Regions from separate parts of the Pseudomonas sp. SDO5532_S415 genome, predicted to be linked through region 3. Evidence: predicted binding sites of a transcription regulator. Region 3 holds the regulator's gene; each other region holds the start of a gene.
What was found. The regulator sigma-54, encoded in region 3, starts transcription at its own class of promoters, with help from an activator protein. The targets are predictions, from matches to a motif close to ANTGGCATNNANNTTGCTNT.
Positions count from the first base shown of each region.

Region 1: a site for sigma-54 is predicted at 1,559-1,578, ahead of ACW9HW_RS12275 (pilin). Genes of this name have one in related genera too.
Region 2: a site for sigma-54 is predicted at 2,304-2,323, ahead of ACW9HW_RS25590 (circularly permuted type 2 ATP-grasp protein). Genes of this name have one in related genera too.
Region 4: a site for sigma-54 is predicted at 1,344-1,363, ahead of ACW9HW_RS21990 (DNA translocase FtsK). Genes of this name have one in related genera too.

Region 1 covers NZ_JBSVWS010000040.1:3,017-7,452, reverse strand. Annotated here, with positions in the region: gene ACW9HW_RS12285 (type II secretion system F family protein) at 1-1,164, opposite strand, end outside; partial or broken gene ACW9HW_RS12280 (hypothetical protein) at 1,167-1,307, opposite strand; gene ACW9HW_RS12275 (pilin) at 1,625-2,044, shown strand; gene ACW9HW_RS12270 (BON domain-containing protein) at 2,354-2,710, shown strand; gene ACW9HW_RS12265 (DUF2845 domain-containing protein) at 2,981-3,277, opposite strand; gene ACW9HW_RS12260 (DUF748 domain-containing protein) at 3,277-4,436, opposite strand, start outside.
Region 2 covers NZ_JBSVWS010000176.1:6,882-11,317, forward strand. Annotated here, with positions in the region: gene ACW9HW_RS25585 (alpha-E domain-containing protein) at 1-727, opposite strand, end outside; gene ACW9HW_RS25590 (circularly permuted type 2 ATP-grasp protein) at 740-2,149, opposite strand; gene ACW9HW_RS25595 (ribonuclease E inhibitor RraB) at 2,622-2,966, opposite strand; gene ACW9HW_RS25600 (hypothetical protein) at 3,179-3,412, opposite strand; gene speE (polyamine aminopropyltransferase) at 3,629-4,436, opposite strand, start outside.
Region 3 covers NZ_JBSVWS010000026.1:19,185-23,620, forward strand. Annotated here, with positions in the region: gene lptB (LPS export ABC transporter ATP-binding protein) at 1-650, shown strand, start outside; gene ACW9HW_RS09625 (RNA polymerase factor sigma-54) at 834-2,327, shown strand; gene hpf (ribosome hibernation-promoting factor, HPF/YfiA family) at 2,402-2,710, shown strand; gene ptsN (PTS IIA-like nitrogen regulatory protein PtsN) at 2,723-3,187, shown strand; gene rapZ (RNase adapter RapZ) at 3,190-4,047, shown strand; gene ACW9HW_RS09645 (HPr family phosphocarrier protein) at 4,063-4,338, shown strand.
Region 4 covers NZ_JBSVWS010000123.1:9,115-13,550, forward strand. Annotated here, with positions in the region: gene aat (leucyl/phenylalanyl-tRNA--protein transferase) at 1-267, opposite strand, end outside; gene trxB (thioredoxin-disulfide reductase) at 334-1,293, opposite strand; gene ACW9HW_RS21990 (DNA translocase FtsK) at 1,623-4,031, shown strand; gene lolA (outer membrane lipoprotein chaperone LolA) at 4,098-4,436, shown strand, end outside.

The sequences.
Region 1 (4,436 bases), on a different contig from region 3:
GCCGACGATAACACCCAATACCACCATGATGAACGGTTCCATCAGGCTGGTGAGGTTATCGACCATATTGTCCACCTCGTCCTCGTAAAAGCCCGCGACCTTGTCCAGCATGTCGTCCAGCGCGCCGGACTCTTCGCCAATGGCGGTCATCTGAATGGCCATGTTTGGAAAAACACCGGAAGTGCGCATGGAAAAATTCAACTGCATGCCCATCGAAATGTCTTGCCTGATGCGCAGCACCGCACGCTTGAACACGATATTGCCAGTGGCGCCGGCCACCGACTCAAGGGCTTCCACCAAGGGGACGCCGGCGGCGAAGGTGGTCGACAGGGTGCGGGCGAAACGGGCCACGGCGGACTTGTACATCAAGGTCCCCACCAGCGGCACCTTCAGCAGCCAGGCATCTGTTCGATCGCGAAAGCCTTGCGAGGTCTTGAAGGCGTGGCGAAACGCGAAGATTGCCACGATCAGCCCGCCTAGCATCATCCACCACCCGTCCTGCATGAACCGCGACAGGCCAATGACCATCACGGTGAACGCGGGCAATTGGGCACCAAACCCTTCGAACACCGACTGGAACTGCGGCACCACATTGACCAGCAGAATCCCGGTCACGATGATTGCGACGAACACGACCACCAGCGGGTAGGTCATGGCTTTCCTGATCTTGGCCTTGAGGCTTTCGCTCTTTTCCTTGTAGGTCGCCACCCGCTCCAGCAGGGTATCCAGGGCGCCGGCCTGCTCCCCGGCATCCACCAGATTGCAGTACAGCTCATCGAAATACCGGGGCTTTTTACGCAGGGCGGCGGCGAAGCTGTTGCCTGCCGCGACTTCCTGTTTCAACTCATCCACCAGGGTGCGCATGGCCGGGTTATCGAAGCCTTCGGCGATGATGTCGAACGACTGCAACAACGGCACGCCGGCTTTCATCATGGTCGCCATCTGGCGCGTGAACAGGGCAATGTCCAGGGCCTTGATACGCTTGCCCAGGTTGAACAGCGAAGTGGTTTTCTTGCGCACCTTGCCGGGGTTGATGCCTTGCTTGCGTAACTGCGCCTTGATCAACGCCGGATTTTGACCGCTCAACTCGCCGGTGACCTTCGTGCCTTTACGGTCAGTGCCTTCCCAGGCGTACACACTGATTTTTGCTGCTTTGACCGCCATGTTCAGTCCTTGGTGACCTGGTTGATTTCTTCAAGGCTGGTGATGCCTTGCATGGCTTTGAGCAAGCCTGCGGTGCGCCGGTCGTTGCAATGTTCGCAGCCGACCGGCTCATAGATCGTGAATGTGCCGATGCGTTCCTCGGGCTTGTTGAGATGCCTGTTGCGCGCTTGTGCCAGTGAGCAGCCCGGCCAGGACCCATTGCTTGGCCAGGCCGCTGAGGGCGATGTCATTCGTTGGACGACCGGACCAAGACAGTTGAATGACTTATAGCCTAGTCAAGCGATGGAACCAAACCAGCGCCGGTGAGGTGACAAAAAGTGTCAGATAGTGCGGATGCTGGGGGTTGGAGGAGGGGTTGTGGCGGTCTTGCGTCCCGCCAACAGGGCATGCGGCGCTTGGCATGGGCTGTGCTGCGACAGATTCAGATCATGAGATTTCGACTCATGCACGGAGGCTGTCAATGAACATTCAAAAAGGTTTTACCCTGATCGAGCTGCTGATCGTGGTGGCGATCATCGGGATTCTGGCGACGTTTGCGATCCCGGCTTATTCCAAGTACCAGGCGCGGGCGAAGGTGACGGCGGGGCTGGCGGAAATTTCGGCGTTGAAGGTTCCGTTTGAGGATCTGATGAATCAAGGAACCGATCCTGATCTGACGAAAGTCGGCGGTACCGCGACAACCTCCAACTGCACAACGACAGCGTCGGGTAACGCCGCTGATGGAACGGGCACAATTGGTTGCACAATCCTGAATGCACCCGGTCCGGTGCTGAACAAAACCATTACCTTGACGCGTGCGGTGACGGGCTGGACATGCGCCACTACCGTCGACCAGGAGTTCGCGCCTAAAGGCTGCGAAGGCATTGCCCCTAAGGTCTGATTCCTCATCCGGTTGCCTGGTACCCCGCCTCGCGCGGGGTATTTTTTGTTCGCCGCCTGTAAGTTCCGAGTGCTGAGGAAAACTCCCGACAATTCATGGCCTTAGGCCTTATCAAAAACCCGCAACTTGCATGTAGAGAATGGCCGGGTCATGCAAATTGCATGATTCCGAAAAAAGAACTGGTTGCTAACTACTTGATTTATAAAGAATTGTTGTGTGTCTCAAGGTTGGCACAGCGTTCGCAATATCTCTGGTAACCCTGCTGAAAAGACATCCAGCAGACTTTCCAGAAAAACAGGAGTTACTCGTATGAAGAAGTTCGCTATCGCTGCCGCTACTGCAACCGCGCTGACCCTGACCATGGCTAACGCAGCATTTGCACAGTCCACTCAGGCGACTCAGGCACCCATGATGCTGGCCGCCGGTGAAGTCACTGAAGCGAAAGAGGATGTTTCCGATACCTGGATCACTACCAAAGTCAAAGCAGACCTGGTTACCGAAAAAGGCATTCCGGGTACCGATATCAAAGTGGAAACCAACAAAGGCGTTGTGTCCCTGTCTTCCACTACCGCAGTCACGGATAGCCAGAAAGACGTTGCGGTGAAAATCGCCAAGAACATCAAAGGCGTCAAGGCGGTTTCCGCTGACGGCCTGAAAGCCGAGTAAGGGCAAGGCTTCTCGCCTGGACTGGGAGAAGGCGCGGCAGGCGGGCCGAGATATACGTCTGTCGCATCTTGAGGAGTTCATGCGAACGGCCATAAGGATGTGGCCATTACAGGCCCCGGCATTCGTGTCGGGGCCTGTTCTATTGCGGGGGTATGCAAAACAACTGTGGGAGCGAGCCTGCTCGCGAAAGCGGTCTGTCAGCCAACATATGTGTTGAATGTCAGTCCCTTTTCGCGAGCAGGCTCGCTCCCACAGTGTTTTATGGTGTTTTCAGTTACCGCGTTTGCTGGTGATCTGCACCAACCGATTCCCCTCGAACCGCAAGTACTGATACATCCCGCCGTTCGGCCCGTAAGTCCATTCCTCGACCTGAAACTCTTCCCGTCGATCGGCGCTGCGCTTGTAACCCAGCAGATCGCGGCTGACGGGTTCGCCACATTTGTGCAGTACCTCGCTCGACCGGTCGCCGACACTGATCAATTGGCTGCCGCAGCGCAAAGTATCCGCCGCCAAGGCCTGGTTCGCCGTCAACGCCAACGTCAATGCGAGCAGTAGCCGCTTGCCCATCATTCGGCGTCCAGATGCATGGGCGTAACGACCTTGCCGTCCTTTTCCGCTTCGCCTAATTGGGCATCGATGAAGTACACGCGGTCATCGGCCAGTTGACCCTTGTCGACCAGATAATCCTTGATGCTGCTGGCGCGTTCCTGGCCCAACTCACGCAACAGCACTTCGCTGGAACTCCAGAACTGGATCACGCCCTCGCGCATCTTCGCGGTGCGTTCTTCTTTGCCCAGGTCTTTCCATTCGGCAGGCGGCTGGGTTTTCAGACGTGTGCGGTAGATCCCTTCCAGCAGCGGACCTTTCTCGCTGTCAGGCACTTCCAGCAAAGCAGCTCTCGCCGGTACCTTTTCACCGCGCCGCTGGAGCATTTTGTAGTAGTTGTACTGATACTCCCGCTCCAGGCGTTGCTCGGCAATCAGCGGGCCGTCGCTGCTCTTGGCCGCGGTGCCTTCGATTTCCAGGCGCAGGGCCGGGCGTTCCTTGAGGGCCTGGGACAGCTTGACCAGGGCCGCTTCAGCGTCCTTGCTCAGCTCGCTTGAGCCCGGCGCGAACGACACACTGCCCAGATCTTCCGACCCGCCACCGGCCACCAGTCCGCCAATGAGTTTGAACGGCGCGGCGGCCGCCTTGACGATCAGGTTGCGCAAGGTTTGCCAGACAATCGGCATGACGCTGAACTGTGGGTTGTTCAAGTCGCCGGACACCGGCAGTTCGATGGAAATCTTGCCGTCGACATCCTTGAGCAAGGCAATCGCCAGTTTCAGCGGCAGGCTCACGGCGTCGGGGCTGTCGACTTTTTCACCCAGTTGCAACTGCTCGACCACCACTTTGTTTTCGGCCTGGAGCTGGCCCTTGGTGATCTTGTAGTGCAGGTCCAGATTCAGCCGGCCCTTGCGGATGCGGTAGCCGGCGAACTTGCCGGAGTAGGGTGTCAGCGTGGTCAGCTCCACGCGTTTGAAGCTGGTGGCGATGTCGAGGCTGGCCATCGGGTCGAACGGGTTGACCGAACCCTTGATGGTCACGGGTGCATAGCGATCGACCTTGCCCTTGACGTCGACGCTGGCCGGTTTTGCCTGCCGGCTGTCGATGGTACCGATCTGACCGTTGAGTTGTTGAACGGCGGTGGCGAAGTTCGGCGTCAGGCTGAAGTCGGCGAAGTTGG
Region 2 (4,436 bases), on a different contig from region 3:
AGCGCGGCACGTCGGCCCGCAACAACAGCAACTCGGCCACATGCCGGGCGCCGGGAGCGTCACGGTAGATTTCGGTATAGGCCTCGAACGATGACAGTGCCCGCAGCAAGGCACTCCACTGGTAATACGCGTGGGCCGTGCCGTCGCTGACCGCTTCGGCCTGATCGCCGGCCATTTCGTAACGGGCATCGAGCAGGCGCAAGGTGTTGTCGGCGCGTTCGATGAACGTCCCCAGGCGAATGAAACGGAACGCATCGTTGCGCATGATGGTGCCGTAGGACGCGCCCCGGAACAGGTGGGAACGTTCCTTGATCCACTCGCAGAAACGACTCATGCCGTAGCGACTCAGGCCCTGTTCGGCAATTCCGCGAATTTCCAGCCAGGTCGCATTGATGTTTTCCCACATGTCGGCGGTGATTCGCCCACGCACCGCATGGGCACTGGCACGCGCCGCACCCAGGCAGCTGTAGATGCTCGCCGGATTCGCCGCATCCAGCGCGAAAAAGTGCAGCAGCCGTTCGGCATGCAGCTCGCCGTGGCGTTCGAGGTAATCGTCCAGGGTGCCGGTAATCAACAGCGGCATGGCCAGTTCGTGCAGGCCGTTGCCACGACCATCCTGTGGCATCAGTGACAGCGAATAACTGATGTCGAGCATCCGTGCGAGGTTTTCCGCCCGCTCCAGGTAACGCGACATCCAATACAGATCCGAGGCAGTTCTACTTAACATGACAGGCTTCCTTCAATCCTCGACCACCCAGGTGTCCTTGGTTCCGCCACCCTGGGAGGAATTCACCACCAGGGAGCCTTCGCGCAGGGCGACACGGGTCAGGCCGCCGGGCACGACCCGGGTTTCTCGGCCAGACAACACAAACGGACGCAAGTCGATATGGCGCGGCGCGATGCCGTTTTCGACAAAGGTCGGACAGGTCGACAGCGACAGTGTCGGTTGCGCGATGTAGGCATGGGGCTTGGCGATGATTCGCGCGCGGAAGGCTTCAATTTCCGCGGCTGTTGCCGCCGGCCCCACCAGCATCCCGTAACCGCCGGAGCCCTGGGTTTCCTTGACCACCAGTTCCGGCAGATTGGCCAGCACATGGGACAGCTCGGACGGATTACGACACTGCCAGGTCGGCACGTTCTTCAGGATCGGCTCTTCGTCCAGATAAAACCGGATCATGTCCGTGACGAACGGGTACACCGACTTGTCGTCCGCCACCCCCGTGCCGATGGCATTGGCCAGCACCACATTGCCGGACCGGTAGGACGACAGCAGCCCCGGCACGCCGAGCATTGATTCCGGATTGAAAGCCAGGGGATCGAGGAACGCATCGTCGAGGCGGCGATAAATCACATCAACGGCTTTCGGCCCATCGGTGGTGCGCATGAAGACCTTGTCGTCCCGCACGAACAGGTCCGCGCCTTCCACCAGCTCCACGCCCATCTCCCGGGCCAGGAACGCATGTTCGAAGAACGCACTGTTGAAGCGCCCCGGCGTCAGCACTACAACGCTCGGGTTGTCGATCGGGCTGGAGCTTTTCAGCGTATCGAGCAACAGGTTCGGATAGTGATCGATGGGTGCGATGCGTTGCGCCGCGAACAGCTCGGGGAAAAGACGCATCATCATCTTGCGGTCTTCGAGCATGTAGCTTACACCGCTGGGCGTGCGCAGATTGTCTTCGAGCACGTAGTACGTGCCGTCGCCGTCGCGCACCAGATCGACACCGGAAATATGCGAATAGATATCGCGGTGCAGATCCAGCCCCTGCATCGCCAACTGGTACTGCTCGTTGGCCAGCACTTGCTCGGCCGGAATGATGCCGGCCTTGATGATCCGCTGCTCGTGGTAGAGGTCGGCGAGGAACATGTTCAACGCCTTGACTCGCTGAATGCAGCCCCGCTCGACCACCCGCCATTCACTGGCGGGGATGCTGCGGGGAATGGTGTCGAAGGGAATCAGGCGCTCTGTCCCCTGCTCATCACCGTAGAGCGTGAACGTAATCCCGGCGCGATGAAATAACAGATCGGCCTCGCGTCGCCGTTGTGCCAGAAGCTCGTCAGGCGTTTCGGCCAGCCAACGGGCAAACTCCCGATAATGCGGGCGGACCTGGCCGCCGGCATCGTACATCTCATCAAAATAGGTGCGGATCATGCCGTACTCCTTGTCACCCGGACGTACGGACCTCTGCAAGGCCCGCGCCATCGGCATAAACGCTTTGATATCAATCAGTTGGATATTCAATACACAGACACCGCACCAATCCTGTGCGGTAACTGCCCCCACCTGATCGCCCCCGCTTCATTGCAAGGCAATGTTGTTGCCTATCACCAGCATAGCCAGAGTTGATTTCACTGCCCGGTTAACGCTGTGGATAATCCGTGCATCCGCTGAAAAAACTTCACCAGCACCTGTTCAGTGAAGTCCTCAGCCTCACTTATTCGGTTGCTCCGGCAACCCGGTCCGGCATGCTCCGACCGGTTTCTCTCCTTACCGGTCTTCCCTTTTAGCCACCCGCTCAGGTGGCTTTTTTTTGTTTTGTTGAAATGCGATTTTTTATTCTGCACAAACGAAAACGGCCAACCCGAAGGTCAGCCGTCATTGCTGGTTGCTGCTATTCATAATGTTATGCGAGTCGCCCTCGTACCTCCTGCTTGACCCCCCAGCCCTCAATGATGCCGCCCAATGGCTCGACCACCGCTTCGAAACCCTGCTCGAAGTCGCCGATGTCATCATAGGTGGCGTACATGACCTTGCTTAACTCCAGCGCCCAGGCACCGTCGTCGCGCACACTGATTTGCGCATTCAGGGATTCCCCACGATGAAAATGACCTGCCGCCCTGCGTGCCCGCTCCTCATCCGGGAAAATGGCGTAGAACTCGATGGGATGGAATCGTGAAAAGTCGAAACCGCCTTCTTTCATGCGGCGCAGCACGCTGCTGCTGATGTCTTCTTGATAGGCTGTGCTCATGAAACGTCCTCCTCAAACCGATGGATAGACTTTCCGTACTCCCTTCGCGCGTAACCATGGCTACGGGCGTTTCGGCAACCGATGTGCCGACGGGAAACAAGCATGTAGCTGACAAGACCAGACCTTAGCGATCCATTCGCTGATCTCGATTGCAGAGTAGCCTCAGGATAGAGCCGCTGCCAAGGCCTGGTTGAGAATGTGACAGGAGATGTTCAGATTGGCGTGATACGGAGGATTTGTATGCTGTTCTGGATTTTGAGGTTTTTGACGCTCGCGTCAGGGGTTCGCCCTTCCAGATCGTTCAAATCCAGCTTGGCGGCGACAGGGAGGAGTCGTTCCTTGATGAGTTTGGCGGCCTGCTCGTGACTCGGGCACTCCTCGCACTCGAAGACCTCGTCGATCGTTTCACCATGATCATCCACGAAAGTGACTTTCCACTTTGACATCGGAGCCTCCTCTATCAAACCCGTGAATGGGCTTACACCTATCTCGACTTTAGCTCGAATTGATCGTTCCAACGGATTACAGCAAACAGGATGTAACAACAAAGAACCTGTGGGAGCGAGCCTGCTCGCGAAGGCGGTATACCCGTCGACATTTCAATCGACTGAAAGACCGCTTTCGCGAGCAGGCTCGCTCCTGCAGTAATTATGCATCAACCATCAATCGTTGCTTGGCTTGCCCACTGCTTGCAGCACGTACTGTGGCAAAGCGAAGGCGCCGATGTGTATTTCCGGATTGTAGTAGCGCGTGACGATGCCGCTGCCTGCGAAGCGCTGTTGCAGGGTTTCACGGGACAATTGGCGATAAGCGGTATTGGTCGAGCCCCAGGCAAAGGTCATCGAGCCACCGATGTAGGTCGGTACTGCGGCCTGGTAGAAGTGCCAGTCCGGGAACAGACTGCGCAGGCGACCGGCGGTGGTTTTGACTTCGTCGATCTGCATGAACGGCGTGCCGTTCTGCGTCACCAGGATGCCACCGTCGTTCAGGCAGCGATGGCAGGCCTGGTAGAAGTTTTCCGAGAACAGCACTTCGCCCGGACCGATGGGGTCGGTGGAGTCGGAAATGATCACGTCGAACTTTTCCGTGGTAGTGGCGACGAAACGCATGCCGTCGTCGATCACCAGGTTCAGGCGTGGATCGTCATAGGCGCCTTTGGAGTGATTCGGCAGGAATTCCTTGCACATATCGACCACGGTGCCGTCGATCTCGACCATGGTGATGTGTTCGACGCTACGGTGCTTGGACACTTCACGCAGCATGCCGCCGTCGCCGCCGCCGATGATCAACACGCGCTTGGCGGTGCCATGAGCGAGGATCGGCACATGGGTGAGCATCTCGTGGTAGATGAACTCGTCGGCTTCGGTGGTCTGGATCACGCCGTCCAGCGCCATGACCCGGCCCATGCGCGGGTTTTCGAAGATGACGAGGTGCTGGTGTTCGGTGCGCACTTCGTGCAGCAGTTTGTCC
Region 3 (4,436 bases):
TCGACAGCGGTCAGATCGTCGGCCTGCTTGGCCCCAACGGCGCCGGCAAGACCACCTGCTTCTACATGATCGTTGGCCTGGTACGGGCCGATCAGGGCCGCGTCCTGATCGACGACCTGGACGTCAGCCACCAGCCAATGCACGGTCGTGCGAAGGCCGGTATCGGTTATCTGCCGCAAGAAGCGTCGATCTTCCGCAAACTGTCGGTGGCCGACAACATCATGGCCATCCTCGAGACCCGCAAGGAACTCGACAAGGCCGATCGTCGCCAGGAGCTGGAAAGCCTGCTGCAGGAGTTCCACATCAGCCACATCCGCGACAACCTCGGCATGAGCCTGTCCGGTGGCGAACGCCGCCGCGTGGAAATCGCCCGCGCACTGGCCACCAACCCGAAATTCATCCTGCTCGACGAACCCTTCGCCGGCGTGGACCCGATTTCGGTGGGCGACATCAAACAGATCATCCACCACCTCAAGGCCAAGGGCATTGGCGTACTGATCACTGACCACAACGTCCGTGAAACCCTGGATATCTGCGAAACAGCCTACATCGTCAACGATGGCCAACTGATCGCCGAAGGCGACTCCGACACCATCCTGGCCAACGACCTGGTCAAGGAAGTGTACCTGGGCCATGAGTTCCGCCTGTAAGCACTGAAGTGCTGGCTAGTCGACCGAGCGCTTGTCTCGATAAAAATCAATACTTTTTTATTGTTACAGCGCTCTAGGCAAACACCGCAACTTCGGGCATATAATTTGCTTATGTTTGGCGCTCCGGCGCCCCTGTAGTGGATGGCGCATGTGCGCCGGCGAATAAGGTGTTAAGCCCCTGCCATGAAACCATCGCTAGTCTTGAGAATGGGCCAGCAGCTGACGATGACACCGCAGCTGCAACAGGCCATCCGCCTGCTCCAATTGTCGACCCTGGACCTGCAGCAGGAAATCCAGGAGGCCCTGGAGTCCAATCCGATGCTCGAGCGCCAGGAAGAAGGCGACGACTTCGACAACACCGACCCCTTGGCCGACAACGCCGAACAGAAGCCCAACACCGACATCCAGGAACCGTCCTACCAGGAAAGCGCGCCGACGGTTGATAACCTCGACGAAGGTGACTGGAACGAACGCATTCCCAACGAGCTTCCCGTCGATACGGCATGGGAAGACGTCTACCAGACCAGCGCCAGCAGCCTTCCCAGCAACGATGACGACGAGTGGGACTTCACCACCCGCACATCAGCCGGCGAAAGCCTGCAAAGCCACCTGCTCTGGCAATTGAACCTGGCCCCGATGTCCGACACCGACCGGCTGATTGCCGTGACCCTGATCGACTGCATCAACAATCAGGGCTATCTGGACGAAACGCTCGAGGAAATCCTCGAAGCCTTCGATCCGGAACTGGACATCGAACTGGACGAAATCGAAGCCGTCCTGCACCGCATCCAGCAATTCGAACCCGCCGGCATCGGCGCCCGTAACCTGGGTGAATGCCTGCTGCTGCAATTGCGCCAGCTGCCTGCCAAAACACCCTGGCTGGCCGAGGCCAAACGCCTGGTCACCGATTACATCGACTTGCTCGGCAGCCGTGACTACAGCCAGCTGATGCGCCGCATGAAACTCAAGGAAGACGAACTGCGCCAGGTCATCGAACTGGTCCAGAGCCTCAATCCGCGCCCTGGCTCGCAGATCGAGTCCACCGAAGCCGAATATGTGGTCCCGGACGTGATCGTGCGCAAGGACAACGAGCGCTGGCTGGTAGAGCTCAACCAGGAGTCGGTGCCACGGCTGCGGGTCAATGCCCAGTACGCCGGCTTCGTGCGCCGCGCCGATACCAGTGCCGACAACACCTTCATGCGCAATCAGCTGCAGGAAGCCCGCTGGTTCATCAAGAGCCTGCAAAGCCGCAACGAAACCCTGATGAAAGTAGCCACCCAGATCGTCGAGCATCAGCGCGGCTTCCTGGAGTATGGCGACGAGGCGATGAAGCCGTTGGTCCTGCATGACATCGCTGAAGCGGTCGGCATGCACGAGTCGACGATCTCACGGGTGACCACGCAGAAATTCATGCATACCCCCCGGGGCATCTATGAATTGAAATACTTTTTCTCCAGTCACGTCAGCACCTCCGAAGGCGGCGAATGCTCGTCCACGGCGATCCGCGCGATCATCAAAAAACTGGTTGCCGCGGAAAATCAGAAAAAGCCGTTGAGTGACAGCAAGATCGCTGGTTTACTGGAGGCACAAGGCATTCAGGTGGCTCGCCGCACCGTCGCCAAGTACCGCGAATCCCTCGGGATCGCGCCTTCGAGCGAACGCAAGCGGTTGATGTAGAGCCACGCCACAGCGTTCCAGTGGCAGATCATCTGATCTGCCGCTTTATGCACTGGCAACGAAGGAGAAGCTGTATGCAAGTCAACATCAGTGGACACCAACTGGAAGTGACCGAACCTCTTCGCACCTACATCGGCGAAAAACTCGAACGATTGGAGCGACATTTCGACAAGATCACCAACGTGCAGGTCACGATGACGGTCGAAAAGCTGAAGCAGAAAATCGAAGCCACGCTGCATATTCCCGGCAATGAAGTGGTCGCCAACGCGGAACATACCGATATGTACGCGGCGATCGACGCCTTGACCGACAAGCTGGATAAACAACTCAAAAAGCATAAGGAAAAGACCCAGAGCCTCCTCCAGGGCGCTACCGGTCGTTAACACTCCCAACCCATGATCCGACTTGAAAGCATCCTGACCCCCGGCCGTTCCCTGGTGAACGTGCCGGGCGGCAGCAAAAAGAAAGCCCTCGAGCAAATTGCCAACCTTATCCATCGCGAAGTGCCGGATCTGGAGATGCAAGATGTCTTCGAGGCTTTGATCGCCCGCGAAAAACTCGGCTCGACCGGTTTTGGCAACGGCATCGCCATTCCTCATTGCCGCCTCAAGGGTTGCAACGCGCCCATCAGTGCCTTGATGCACCTTGACGCCCCTATAGATTTCGACGCCATCGACGGCGCCCCGGTTGACCTGCTGTTTGTGCTACTGGTCCCGGAAGCCGCCACCGATGCGCACCTTGAGTTGTTGCGCCAGATTGCCAGCATGCTCGACCGCAAGGACGTGCGCGACAAACTGCGCAGCGCCCCGAGCAATCAAGCCTTGTATCAGGTTGTCCTGGACGAGCAAAACGGGCAGTAATCATGCGCTTGATCATCGTCAGCGGCCGCTCCGGCTCAGGTAAAAGTACCGCCCTCGATGTGCTCGAGGACAACGGCTACTACTGCATCGACAACCTGCCTGCCGGGTTGCTGCCGGAACTGGCCGAACGTGCGTTGATTCACACCGAGCTGTCACAGCCGCTGGTTGCCGTATCCATCGATGCGCGCAACCTGCCAAGCCATCTATCGCGGTTTCCCGAGTTGCTGGAAGAAGTACGCAGCCGTCACATCCAGTGCGATGTGCTGTATCTGGATGCCGACGAAGAAACCCTGCTCAAACGCTTTTCGGAAACCCGTCGTCGCCACCCGCTGAGCAGTGCCAATCGCTCGCTGGCCGAAGCGATCACCGACGAAACGAGCCTGCTCGGCCCCATTGCCGACCTGGCCGATCTCAAGGTCAATACCACCAACCTGAACCTGTATCAGCTGCGCGATACCATCAAGCTGCGCCTGCTGAACCAGCCGGAGCCCGGTACAGCGTTTCTGGTGGAGTCTTTCGGCTTCAAGCGCGGCATGCCGGTCGACGCCGACCTGGTGTTCGATGTGCGCTGCTTGCCCAATCCTTACTGGAAACCGGAGTTACGCGCGCAGTCCGGACTCGATCAGCCGGTTGCCGAGTACCTGGCGGCGCAGCCGGATGTCGAAGAGATGTTCCAGGACATCTCCACCTATCTGCTCAAATGGTTACCCCGCTTTGCTGCCAGCAACCGCGCGTACGTCACCATCGCCATCGGTTGCACCGGCGGGCATCACCGCTCTGTCTACCTGACCGAACGTCTGGGCAAGACCCTGCAGCAATCCCTGAAGAACGTCCAGGTCCGCCACCGCGACCTCAGCTAAAGGATTTACATCGCGATGCCTGCTCTGGAAATCGAAATCATCAATAAACTGGGTTTGCATGCCCGGGCGTCTGCAAAATTCGTTGGGGTTGCCGGTCAATTCAAGGAATGCACGATCAGGGTTGGACGCACACCAGAATCCACCGTCGACGGCAAAAGCATCATGGCCATGATGATGCTCGCCGCCGGCAAGGGCACCAAAATCCATCTGAGCACGGAAGGCGAACAGGAACAGGAAGCGATGGAAGCGCTGGTGGCCTTGATCAATAACTACTTCGACGAAGGCGAATAAACGCCCTTTATATCGAGCGGACCTTTGTGACGAGGGAGCTTGCTCCCGTGCGGCTGCGCAGCAGTCGTGAAATCACTGGATGCGGTGTATCTGAAAAT
Region 4 (4,436 bases), on a different contig from region 3:
GGTCACTTGATAACGTTGTTGGCGCAGCAGTTTGTTCAAGCTGCGGGAAACGTGCAGTTCGTCGGGAAACAGGACGGTGCGCGGATCCGGCGACCACCAGAGAATCGGCTGGCCTTCCGAGAACCATGGAAAACAGCCGTGACGGTAGGCCTGAATCAGCCGATCGGCAGACAGGTCGCCGCCGGCGGCCAACAGGCCGTTGGGGTCGCGCATGGCTTTTTCCAGCGGCGGGAAAGTCAGGGAGTTGCGTTGTAACCAAGTCAGCATGGCGTCCGGGCTTGCAGAAGGGGAGGGCGGTGACGGGCGCAATTTGGCCCGTCACTCAGTGTGCCGTCAAACGGCAGGAATGTCGTCGAGGTATTTTTCCGCATCGAGGGCCGCCATGCAGCCGGCCCCGGCGGAGGTGACCGCCTGGCGATAAACGTGATCGGCCACGTCGCCGGCAGCGAACACGCCTGCAATGGCAGTTGCAGTGGCATCGCCCTCGCTGCCGCCCTTGACCAGCAAATAGCCATCGCGCATTTCCAGCTGGCCGACGAACAGGTCGGTATTGGGTTTGTGGCCGATGGCGATGAACACGCCGGACAGTGCCAGTTCAGCGGTTTCGCCGGTATGACTGTCGCGCAGGCGGGCGCCGGTCACGCCGCTGGCATCGCCCAGCACTTCGTCCAGATTCTGGTTCCAGTGCAGGCGGATATTGCCGTTGGCGGCCTTCTCGAAGAGTTTGTCCTGGAGGATTTTCTCCGACCGCAGCTTGTCGCGACGGTGAATCAGATGGACCTCTTTGGCGATGTTCGACAGGTACAGCGCTTCTTCAACCGCCGTGTTGCCGCCGCCGACCACCGCAACCACTTGATTGCGGTAAAAGAAACCGTCACAGGTCGCGCAGGCCGAAACTCCCTTGCCGGCAAATGTTTCTTCCGATGGCAGCCCCAGATATTGCGCCGAGGCGCCGGTGGCAATGATCAGTGCGTCGCACGTATAAGTACCGCTGTCGCCGGTCAATTCGAACGGGCGCTGTTGCAACTTGGCCGTATGGATGTGGTCGTAAACGATCTGTGTATCGAAGCGCTCGGCGTGTTTTTGCATGCGCTCCATCAGGACCGGGCCGGTGAGTCCTTCGACATCACCTGGCCAGTTATCGACTTCGACGGTGGTGGTGAGCTGGCCACCTGCCTGTATGCCGGTAATGACAACGGGTTTGAGGTTGGCGCGGGCGGCATACACGGCTGCGCTGTAACCGGCGGGGCCGGAACCCAGGATGATCAGGCGGTGATGTTGCGCTTCGCTCATAAAAACACCTCATAAGCCTTTGTCACAAAAGAGAATGCATGCTCCAATTGAGTCGCATGTAATGTGTTTTTGACTATGCTGCATACAAGTGTTTCAAGCATGGCATCGGACGAACAAACCCGTACAATGCCTGGTTGTAACAGCGTTTGTAACTGTGGTTGTAACAGAATAAGCGTGCACCTCGTGTTTATAAAAACCGGGGCACAGTGTTAAAAGTAGACCCGGTTGCGCCTGTTAACTTTTTTACCTGCCTGGATTGGGCAGTTTTTTGGGCTGTTTTTTAGACATTCACCAGATGGACGCGCCGATGGCGCAGGAAAAGAAGCGTTTTGAAGAAATCCACCGAAGCACCCAAAACAGTCGTTCCGCTCTGGCGCCAGCAATTGCACTACCGGCTCAAGGAAGGTGCATTGATCGCCATCGGTGCGTTGTGCCTGTTCCTGATGATGGCCTTGCTGACTTATGGCAAGGACGATCCGGGCTGGAGCCATAACAGCAAGATCGATGACGTGCAGAACTTCGGCGGACCCGCCGGCTCCTACAGCGCCGATATCCTGTTCATGGTGCTCGGTTACTTCGCCTATATCTTCCCGTTGCTGCTGGCGATCAAGGCTTATCAGATCTTCCGTCAGCGCCATGAGCCGTGGCAGTGGAGCGGCTGGCTGTTTTCCTGGCGCCTGATCGGCCTGGTGTTCCTGGTGCTGTCCGGCGCGGCGCTGGCGCATATCCATTTCCATGCCGCGACCGGTCTGCCGGCCGGCGCTGGCGGCGCGCTGGGCGAAAGCCTGGGCGATCTGGCGAAAAACGCGCTGAACATCCAGGGCAGCACGCTGCTGTTCATCGCCCTGTTCCTGTTCGGCCTGACCGTGTTCACCGACCTGTCGTGGTTCAAGGTGATGGACGTCACCGGCAAGATCACCCTCGACCTGTTCGAGTTGTTCCAGGGCGCGGCCAATCGCTGGTGGGCGGCCCGGACCGAGCGCAAACAGCTGGTCGCGCAATTGCGTGAAGTCGATGATCGCGTGCACGACGTGGTCGCGCCGACCGTGACGGACAAGCGCGAGCAGGCCAAGGTCAAGGAACGCCTGATCGAGCGCGAGCAGGCCCTGAGCAAGCACATGTCCGAGCGCGAGAAGCAGGTGCCGCCGGTGATTGCCCCGGCCCCGGTCAAACCCCCAGCGCCGAGCAAACGCGTGGAAAAGGAGAAACAGGCGCCGCTGTTCGTCGACAGCGCCGTGGAAGGCACCTTGCCGCCGATCTCGATTCTCGATCCCGCGGAAAAGAAACAACTCAATTACTCACCGGAATCCCTGGCGGCGGTCGGCCACCTGCTGGAAATCAAGCTCAAGGAGTTCGGCGTCGAAGTCACCGTCGATTCGATCCATCCGGGCCCGGTAATTACCCGTTACGAAATCCAGCCGGCGGCCGGGGTCAAGGTCAGCCGCATCGCCAACCTCGCCAAGGACCTGGCGCGTTCCTTGGCCGTGACCAGCGTGCGGGTTGTGGAAGTGATTCCGGGCAAGACCACCGTCGGTATCGAGATTCCCAACGAAGACCGGCAGATCGTGCGCTTTTCCGAAGTCCTGTCGACCCCTGAGTACGACAACTTCAAGTCGCCGGTCACCCTGGCCCTGGGCCATGACATCGGCGGCAAGCCGGTCATCACCGACCTGGCGAAAATGCCTCACTTGCTGGTGGCCGGTACTACCGGTTCCGGTAAGTCGGTGGGTGTGAACGCGATGATCCTGTCGATCTTGTTCAAGTCCGGCCCGGAAGACGCCAAGCTGATCATGATCGACCCGAAAATGCTGGAACTGTCGATCTACGAAGGCATTCCGCACCTGCTGTGTCCGGTGGTCACCGACATGAAGGACGCGGCCAACGCCCTGCGCTGGAGCGTCGCCGAGATGGAACGGCGCTACAAATTGATGGCGAAGATGGGCGTGCGAAACCTGTCGGGCTTCAATGCCAAGGTCAAGGAAGCCCAGGACGCCGGCGAGCCGTTGAGCGATCCGCTGTACAAGCGTGAAAGCATCCACGACGAAGCGCCGTTGCTGCAGAAGCTGCCGACCATTGTCGTGGTCGTGGACGAATTCGCCGACATGATGATGATCGTCGGCAAGAAGGTTGAAGAGTTGATCGCCCGTATCGCCCAGAAGGCGCGTGCGGCCGGTATCCACTTGATCCTCGCGACCCAGCGGCCGTCGGTGGATGTGATCACCGGTCTGATCAAGGCCAACATCCCGACCCGCATGGCGTTCCAGGTATCGAGCAAGATCGACTCCCGGACCATCATCGACCAGGGTGGCGCTGAACAATTGCTGGGTCACGGTGACATGCTGTACATGCCGCCAGGCACCAGTCTGCCGATCCGTGTCCACGGTGCCTTTGTCTCCGATGACGAGGTTCACCGGGTGGTGGAAGCCTGGAAACTGCGCGGCGCGCCGGAGTATAACGACGACATCCTCAACGGTGTCGAAGAGGCCGGCAGTGGCTTTGAAGGCAGCAGTGGGGGTGGCGATGGCGATGACCCTGAAGCCGACGCGCTGTACGACGAAGCGGTGCAGTTCGTCCTGGAAAGCCGTCGCGCGTCCATTTCCGCGGTTCAGCGCAAGCTGAAAATCGGCTACAACCGTGCTGCGCGCATGATCGAAGCCATGGAAATGGCCGGTGTCGTGACGTCGATGAACACCAACGGTTCGCGTGAAGTCCTGGCCCCTGGCCCGGTACGCGACTGACCTGATATTGAAAGGGCGGCGCTCTCGGGCGCCACCCGCACTCCCACGAATGTTATGAGGACTCCCATGCGTCTTATCCGCATGCTGTTGCTGCCGGTACTGGCTTTGACCACGCTCTCGGCCCACGCCGACGACAAGGACGTGGCGCGTCTGACTCAGTTGCTGGAAAAATCCCAGACCTTGACCGCGCGTTTCTCCCAGTTGACCCTCGACGGCACCGGCACCCAATTGCAGGAAACCGCTGGTCAGATGTCCCTGCAGCGTCCGGGTCTGTTTTATTGGCACACCGACGCACCGCAAGAGCAGTTGATGGTGTCCGATGGCAAGAAGGTGTCCCTGTGGGACCCGGACCTGGAGCAGGTCACCATCAAGAACCTCGATCAGCGCCTGACCCAGACGCCAGCG